Linked DNA regions of Phaeacidiphilus oryzae TH49. The protein of the gene in region 1 binds, or shares a complex with, the protein of each later gene. Links are inferred from orthologs where the notes say so. Each region holds a gene or a part of one and is shown in the gene's direction. Other genes may lie near its edges.

Evidence for each region.
Region 2: the proteins of rpsG (region 1) and tig are in contact, whole or in part, in a crystal structure (PDB 3GTY), measured with the Thermotoga maritima proteins. The link is inferred for Phaeacidiphilus oryzae TH49 from one-to-one orthologs. Residues at the interface, in WP_004081843.1 of Thermotoga maritima: Lys34, Lys52, Lys55, Glu59, Arg62, Gln63, Glu66, Asn67, Lys69, Val71, Arg95, Ala109, Lys110, Lys111, Gly112, Arg113, Pro114, Glu117, Glu121, Ile124, Ala125, Tyr127, Asn128, Asn129, Thr130, Gly131, Lys135, Asp139, Arg142, Met143; in WP_004081061.1 of Thermotoga maritima: Glu122, Val124, Val129, Leu130, Tyr133, Glu188, Gly259, Ile262, Tyr263, Glu266, Ser270, Glu273, Gln274, Glu277, Arg308, Gln311, Ile312, Ser315, Tyr316, Glu325, Arg329, Arg336, Leu363, Phe366, Trp367, Arg373, Leu377, Arg381, Leu384, Glu387.

What each region holds. Positions count from the first base shown.
Region 1 is NZ_JQMQ01000005.1:4,257,635-4,260,668, forward strand. What follows is about bases 186-2,906. They hold rpsG (30S ribosomal protein S7), read left to right. Parts: upstream 186-1,171; coding sequence 1,172-1,642; downstream 1,643-2,906. Other genes in these bases: BS73_RS22660 (DUF1707 and DUF4190 domain-containing protein), read left to right, coding at 186-318; rpsL (30S ribosomal protein S12), read left to right, coding at 798-1,169; fusA (elongation factor G), read left to right, coding at 1,685-2,906. In the rest of the region: more of BS73_RS22660, read left to right, coding at 1-185; more of fusA, read left to right, coding at 2,907-3,034.
Region 2 is NZ_JQMQ01000005.1:4,983,385-4,986,636, forward strand. The notes cover bases 1-2,939. They hold tig (trigger factor), read left to right. Parts: upstream 1-728; coding sequence 729-2,150; downstream 2,151-2,939. Other genes in these bases: BS73_RS25775 (ATP-dependent Clp protease proteolytic subunit), read left to right, coding at 2,441-2,939. Also shown: more of BS73_RS25775, read left to right, coding at 2,940-3,082; BS73_RS25780 (ATP-dependent Clp protease proteolytic subunit), read left to right, coding at 3,194-3,252. UniProt on the Bacillus subtilis protein: Involved in protein export. Acts as a chaperone by maintaining the newly synthesized protein in an open conformation. Functions as a peptidyl-prolyl cis-trans isomerase.

The sequences.
Region 1 (3,034 bases):
GCGGCGGATCCGGCCGCCCGGTCGGCCTTCGCCGCGCCGCCCCGGCCGGACCAGCGCCGGGTGAACCCGACCGCCGTGGCGGCCCTGGTGCTCGGCCTGCTGGAGGTGCCCACCATGGGACTGACCGGACCGGGCGCGCTGATCTGCGGCCATGTCGCCCGCGGGCAGATCCGCGAACGCGGGGAGCAGGGCGAGGGGATGGCCAACGCCGGGGTGGCGCTCGGCTGGCTGGCGGTCGCCGGCTGGTCGCTGGTGCTGGTGCTGCTGGTGATCGCCGGGGTGGCGCTTGGCTCGCACGGGGTGCCGCCCGGTCGCTGAGCCGCCGGGCGGGCGGACGGGCGCGGCCCCCTTCCGTACGGCGGCCGATCGCGGCTACGGTGAGTCCGACTCCATAGACCCGAGACCCCGCGGGGCGGCCGCCGAGCTCCCCGCGGCAGGTCGGCGGCCGTCCGGTGGACCGCTTTGACCTGCGGCGCCGTATGTGTTTTGACCGGCGCCCCAGGGCTGGGTACGCTCTGACCTTGTGCCTGGGGTGTCCCCGGGTCTCTTGTGCATGCACCCGTAGCCGCCCCTGGCCTTCGGCCGGGGAACCGCAACGGCCGTTCGGCCGCCGGGGCGCTGGATGGGTCGCCGCACGCAGGGATTCCGCGTAATCACGCCGTGGTCGTTCTGCTGTGTCAGCTCGCAGCGGGCGTGCGACGGGCGAGAAGGGGCGACACACCCGACCGCGTGGGTCGGCCGCTCGGATGCTCCAGGTTAGTTTCACCCAGGCTTGGCACACAGAAATCGGAGAGACGGTGCCTACGATCCAGCAGCTGGTCCGAAAGGGCCGGCAGGACAAGGTCGAGAAGAACAAGACGCCCGCGCTCAAGGGTTCCCCCCAGCGCCGTGGCGTCTGCACGCGTGTGTACACCACCACGCCGAAGAAGCCGAACTCGGCGCTGCGCAAGGTCGCTCGTGTGCGCCTCACCAGCGGGATCGAGGTCACCGCCTACATTCCGGGCGAGGGCCACAACCTGCAGGAGCACTCCATCGTGCTCGTGCGCGGCGGTCGTGTGAAGGACCTGCCGGGTGTGCGCTACAAGATCATCCGCGGCTCGCTCGACACCCAGGGTGTCAAGAACCGCAAGCAGGCCCGCAGCCGCTACGGCGCCAAGAAGGAGAAGTAAGAATGCCTCGCAAGGGCCCCGCCCCGAAGCGCCCGGTCATCATCGACCCGGTTTACAACTCCCCGCTGGTGACGCAGCTCGTCAACAAGATCCTGCTGCACGGCAAGCGCTCCACCGCCGAGCGGATCGTCTACGGCGCCCTCGAGGGCGTGCGTGAGAAGACCAGCAACGACCCGGTGGTCGCGCTGAAGCGCGCCCTGGAGAACGTGAAGCCGACCCTGGAGGTCAAGTCCCGCCGCGTCGGTGGTGCGACCTACCAGGTGCCGGTCGAGGTCAAGCCGGGCCGGGCGAACACCCTGGCGCTGCGCTGGCTGGTCGGCTACTCCCGCGCCCGCCGCGAGAAGACCATGACCGAGCGTCTGCTCAACGAGATCCTCGACGCCTCCAACGGCCTGGGCGCCTCCGTGAAGCGCCGCGAGGACACCCACAAGATGGCCGAGTCCAACAAGGCCTTCGCGCACTACCGCTGGTAGTCCGAACCCACGTCAGTACGAGAAAGAGAGAGTCGAGCCACCATGGCTGCAACCTCCTCCCTTGACCTCGCCAAGGTCCGCAACATCGGGATCATGGCGCACATCGACGCGGGCAAGACCACCACCACTGAGCGGATCCTGTTCTACACCGGTGTGACCTACAAGATCGGTGAAGTCCACGAGGGCGCTGCCACGATGGACTGGATGGAGCAGGAGCAGGAGCGCGGCATCACCATCACGTCCGCCGCGACGACCTGCCACTGGCCCCTGAACGGCGTCGACCACACCATCAACATCATCGACACCCCCGGCCACGTCGACTTCACCGTCGAGGTGGAGCGCTCGCTGCGCGTGCTGGACGGTGCCGTCACGGTGTTCGACGGCGTCGCCGGTGTGGAGCCGCAGTCCGAGACCGTGTGGCGGCAGGCCGACCGGTACAACGTTCCGCGCATCTGCTTCGTGAACAAGCTGGACCGCGTCGGTGCGGAGTTCCACCGCTGCGTCGACATGATCGTCGACCGCCTGGGTGCGACCCCGCTGGTCATGCAGCTCCCGATCGGTGCCGAGGCGGACTTCAAGGGCGTCATCGACCTGGTGTCGATGAAGGCCCTGGTCTGGTCCGACGAGGCCGCCAAGGGCGAGATGTACGACACCGTCGACATCCCGGACACCCACACGGACGCGGCCCAGGAGTGGCGCGACAAGCTGCTCGAGACCGCGGCCGAGGGTGACGACCAGCTGATGGAGCTGTACCTGGAGGGCCAGGAGCCCACCGAGGAGCAGCTGATCGCCGGCATCCGCCGCGCGACCATCGCGGGCAACCTGACCCCGGTCTTCTGCGGCACCGCGTTCAAGAACAAGGGCGTCCAGCCCCTGCTCGACGCGATCGTCCGCTACCTCCCCTCCCCGACCGACGTCGAGGGCGTCAACGGCCACAAGGTCGGCGACGAGGAGACCGAGATCTTCCGCAAGGCGTCCGAGGACGAGCCGATGTCGGCTCTGGCCTTCAAGATCGCCGCGGACCCGCACCTCGGCAAGCTGACCTTCGTCCGGGTCTACTCCGGCAAGATCGAGGCGGGCACCCAGGTGCTCAACTCGGTCAAGGGCCGCAAGGAGCGGATCGGCAAGATCTACCGGATGCACGCGAACAAGCGTGAGGAGATCCCCTCGGTCGGTGCCGGCGACATCGTCGCCGTCATGGGCCTGAAGGACACCACCACCGGTGAGACCCTGTGCGACCCGTCGAACCCGGTGATCCTCGAGTCCATGAACTTCCCGGCTCCGGTGATCCAGGTCGCCATCGAGCCGAAGTCCAAGGGCGACCAGGAGAAGCTGGGCACCGCGATCCAGCGCCTGGCCGAGGAGGACCCGTCCTTCCAGGTCCACACGGAC
Region 2 (3,252 bases), 730 kb from region 1 along the record:
CCGGAAAACGAGACCGGCCCCGGCCCGGCGATCTCTCGCCGGCCCGGGGCCGAGTCATACCGAGCGGGCGACGGGAATCGAACCCGCGTAGCCAGTTTGGAAGACTGGGGCTCTACCATTGAGCTACGCCCGCAGGCGCCGGGGCTGTGCCTCGGCGACCGGGGAACAGCGTAGCGGGTCGGATCAGTTGCTTGCACGCCGGTACCGTTCCGCGCGCCGGATCGGCTGCTCGGGAAGCCTGGGGACGAGGGCCCCGGGCCGCCGCGGGCCGCCGCGCGGACCCCCGTTTTCCGGGCCTTTCGCGGCCCCGGACCGCCGCTGCGGAGCGCTGCGGAAAATCTGCCGGGCGCCGGGCGGGGGAGCATGTACGCTACGTCTCGACCTGACGGGGTGTGGCGCAGGTTGGTAGCGCGTCCGCTTTGGGAGCGGAAGGTCGTCGGTTCAAATCCGGTCACCCCGACAAGTGAGAGCAGCACGAGCGGTCAGCAAGCGAGCGGGCCCGTCGCACAGCGCGGCGGGCCCGTCGCCGTTCCCCGCCGGATGCGACTGGCAGCCCGTTCCTGTGGTACCGGTAGGATGGTCCGCTGGCGGGTGTACGTGTGGCGTGTGCACGCTTTGACGTTCTGACCGCCGGCACACCCAGACATGCCAGACATGCAGAGATAGCAGACACATGCAATGGCCCGGGCATCAGCCCGGACACCGCAAGCCCCCAAGGAGACCGAACCGTGAAGAGCGCCGTGGAGACTCTGAACCCGACCCGGGTTCGACTCACCGTCGAGGTGCCCTTCGAGGAGCTCAAGCCCAGCCTCGACGCGGCGTACAAGAAGATCAACCAGCAGATCACGGTCCCGGGTTTCCGGAAGGGCAAGGTCCCGGCCCGCATCATCGACCAGCGCTTCGGTCGCGGTGTGGTGCTGGAGGAGGCCGTCAACGACGCCCTCCCGCGCTTCTACCAGCAGGCCGTCGAGGAGACCGAGGTCGACGTCATCGGCCAGCCCGACATCGACGGCCTGGAGGGCATCGAGAGCCTCGCCGAGGGCAAGGACGCCGAGCTGAAGTTCACCGCCGAGGTGGACATCCGCCCGGAGGTCGAGCTCCCCGACTTCGAGTCCATCGAGGTGACCGTCGACCCGGTCGAGGTCAGCGACGAGGACATCGACAAGTCCGTCGAGCAGCTGCGCGACCGCTTCGCCACCACCAAGTCCGTCGAGCGGGCCGCCCAGGCCGGCGACGTGGTCGTGGTGGACCTGGAGGCCAAGGTCGGCGACGAGGTCCCGGAGGACGGCACCGCGACCGGCGTCTCCTACGAGATCGGCTCCGGCCAGCTCATCGACGGCATCGACGAGGCCGTGACCGGCCTGAAGGCCGACGAGACCAAGACCTTCGCCACCACCCTCAAGGGCGGCTCCCAGGCCGGCCGGGACGCCGAGGTGACGGTCAAGGTCACCGCCGTCCAGGAGAAGGAACTCCCGGAGCTGGACGACGAGTTCGCGCAGCTGGCGAGCGAGTTCGACACCCTGGAGGAGCTGCGCGAGGACTCCCGCAAGCGGCTCACCCGGATGAAGGAGTACGACCAGGCCACCCAGGCCCAGGAGAAGGTCCTTGAGGCCCTCCTGGAGAAGGTCGAGATGCCCTTCCCGGAGAAGCTCCTCAAGGACGAGCTGGAGTCCCGTCGGCACAACCTGGAGCACCACCAGCTGGAGCCGGCCGGCCTGACCCTCGCGGACTACCTCAAGACCGAGGAGAAGACCGAGGAGGAGCTCCAGGCCGAGCTGGAGGAGCAGGCCAAGAAGGGCATCAAGACCCAGTTCGTGCTGGACGCCATCGCGTCCAAGGAGGAGCTGTCGGTCAGCCAGGACGAGCTCACCGAGCACCTGATGCGCCGTGCCGCCTCCTCCGGCATGTCGCCCGACCAGTTCGCCCAGCAGGTCGTCCAGGGCGGCCAGGTGCCGCTGCTGGTCGGCGAGGTCGTCCGGGGCAAGGCCCTGGCGCTGGTCGTCGAGGGCGCCAAGGTCGTCGACACGGAGGGCAACGAGGTCTCGTTCGAGGACGAGGACGAGACCGAGGCCGCCGATGAGGCCGTGGCCGCCGCCGAGGCGGGCGAGACCGCCGGCGAGGCCGCCGCTGACGAGGCCTCCGAGGGCTGATCCAGCGTCAGGGACCCGGGTGCGCGGCGCGCGCACCCGGGTCCTTCGCTTACCGCCCCCGCCGGATCCCCGCGTGCGGCGGTCACCCTGCGCTCACAGCGAACAGTTCTGCGTGGGGGATGGTCGGGCCAGGCCCGCGCGTTAGGGTCCTTGGTAACCACGCGGAAGACGCGTGAGGGGCCCGGACACGCGGGCCTTTGCCGGCCTTCGAAGTAAGACGTCGCGACGACGCCGGTGGCAGCGCCAGCTGCCGCCGATGCCGCCGTCCATCACAACGAGCAGGTGGATACGTGACCACTCCGCAGTTCGAGACTCCCGCGCTTGCGACCCCCCGCGCCGCCGGCGGCGATCTGGCCGGCGCCGCGCTCGGCGACCAGGTCTACAGCCGTCTGCTGAACGAGCGCATCATCTTCCTGGGCCAGATGGTCGACGACGACATCGCCAACAAGATCACGGCCCAGTTGCTGCTGCTCGCGGCGGACCCTGAGAAGGACATCTACCTCTACATCAACTCCCCGGGCGGTTCGGTCACGGCCGGCATGGCGATCTACGACACCATGCAGTACGTGAAGAACGACGTGGTCACCATCGCGATGGGTCTGGCGGCCTCGATGGGCCAGTTCCTGCTGACCGCCGGCGCCAAGGGCAAGCGCTTCGCGCTGCCGAACGCCGAGATCCTGATGCACCAGCCCTCCGCCGGCCTCGGCGGTTCCGCCTCCGACATCCGGATCCAGGCGGAGCAGCTGATCCGCAACAAGCGCCGGATGGCCGAGCTGATCGCCTTCCACAGCGGCCAGTCGGTCGAGAAGATCACTGCGGACTCGGACCGCGACCGCTGGTTCACCCCGCAGGAGGCCAAGGAGTACGGCCTCATCGACGACATCATGGCGAGCGCCGCGGACGTCCCGGGCGGCGGCGGCACGGGCGCCTGACGGCGCGTGCCGCACGGCATGCGCCTCGGCGCCTGATCCGGCGTCAGAACCCGCGCTCCGCTTCCCGACCGGCCGTCCGCCGGCCCTCCCACGAGAGGCTTTGAAGTACCGATGAATCAGCAGCATGAGATGCAGGCCACCTACGACCGCGAGCTCCGCGCCGAGGGGCG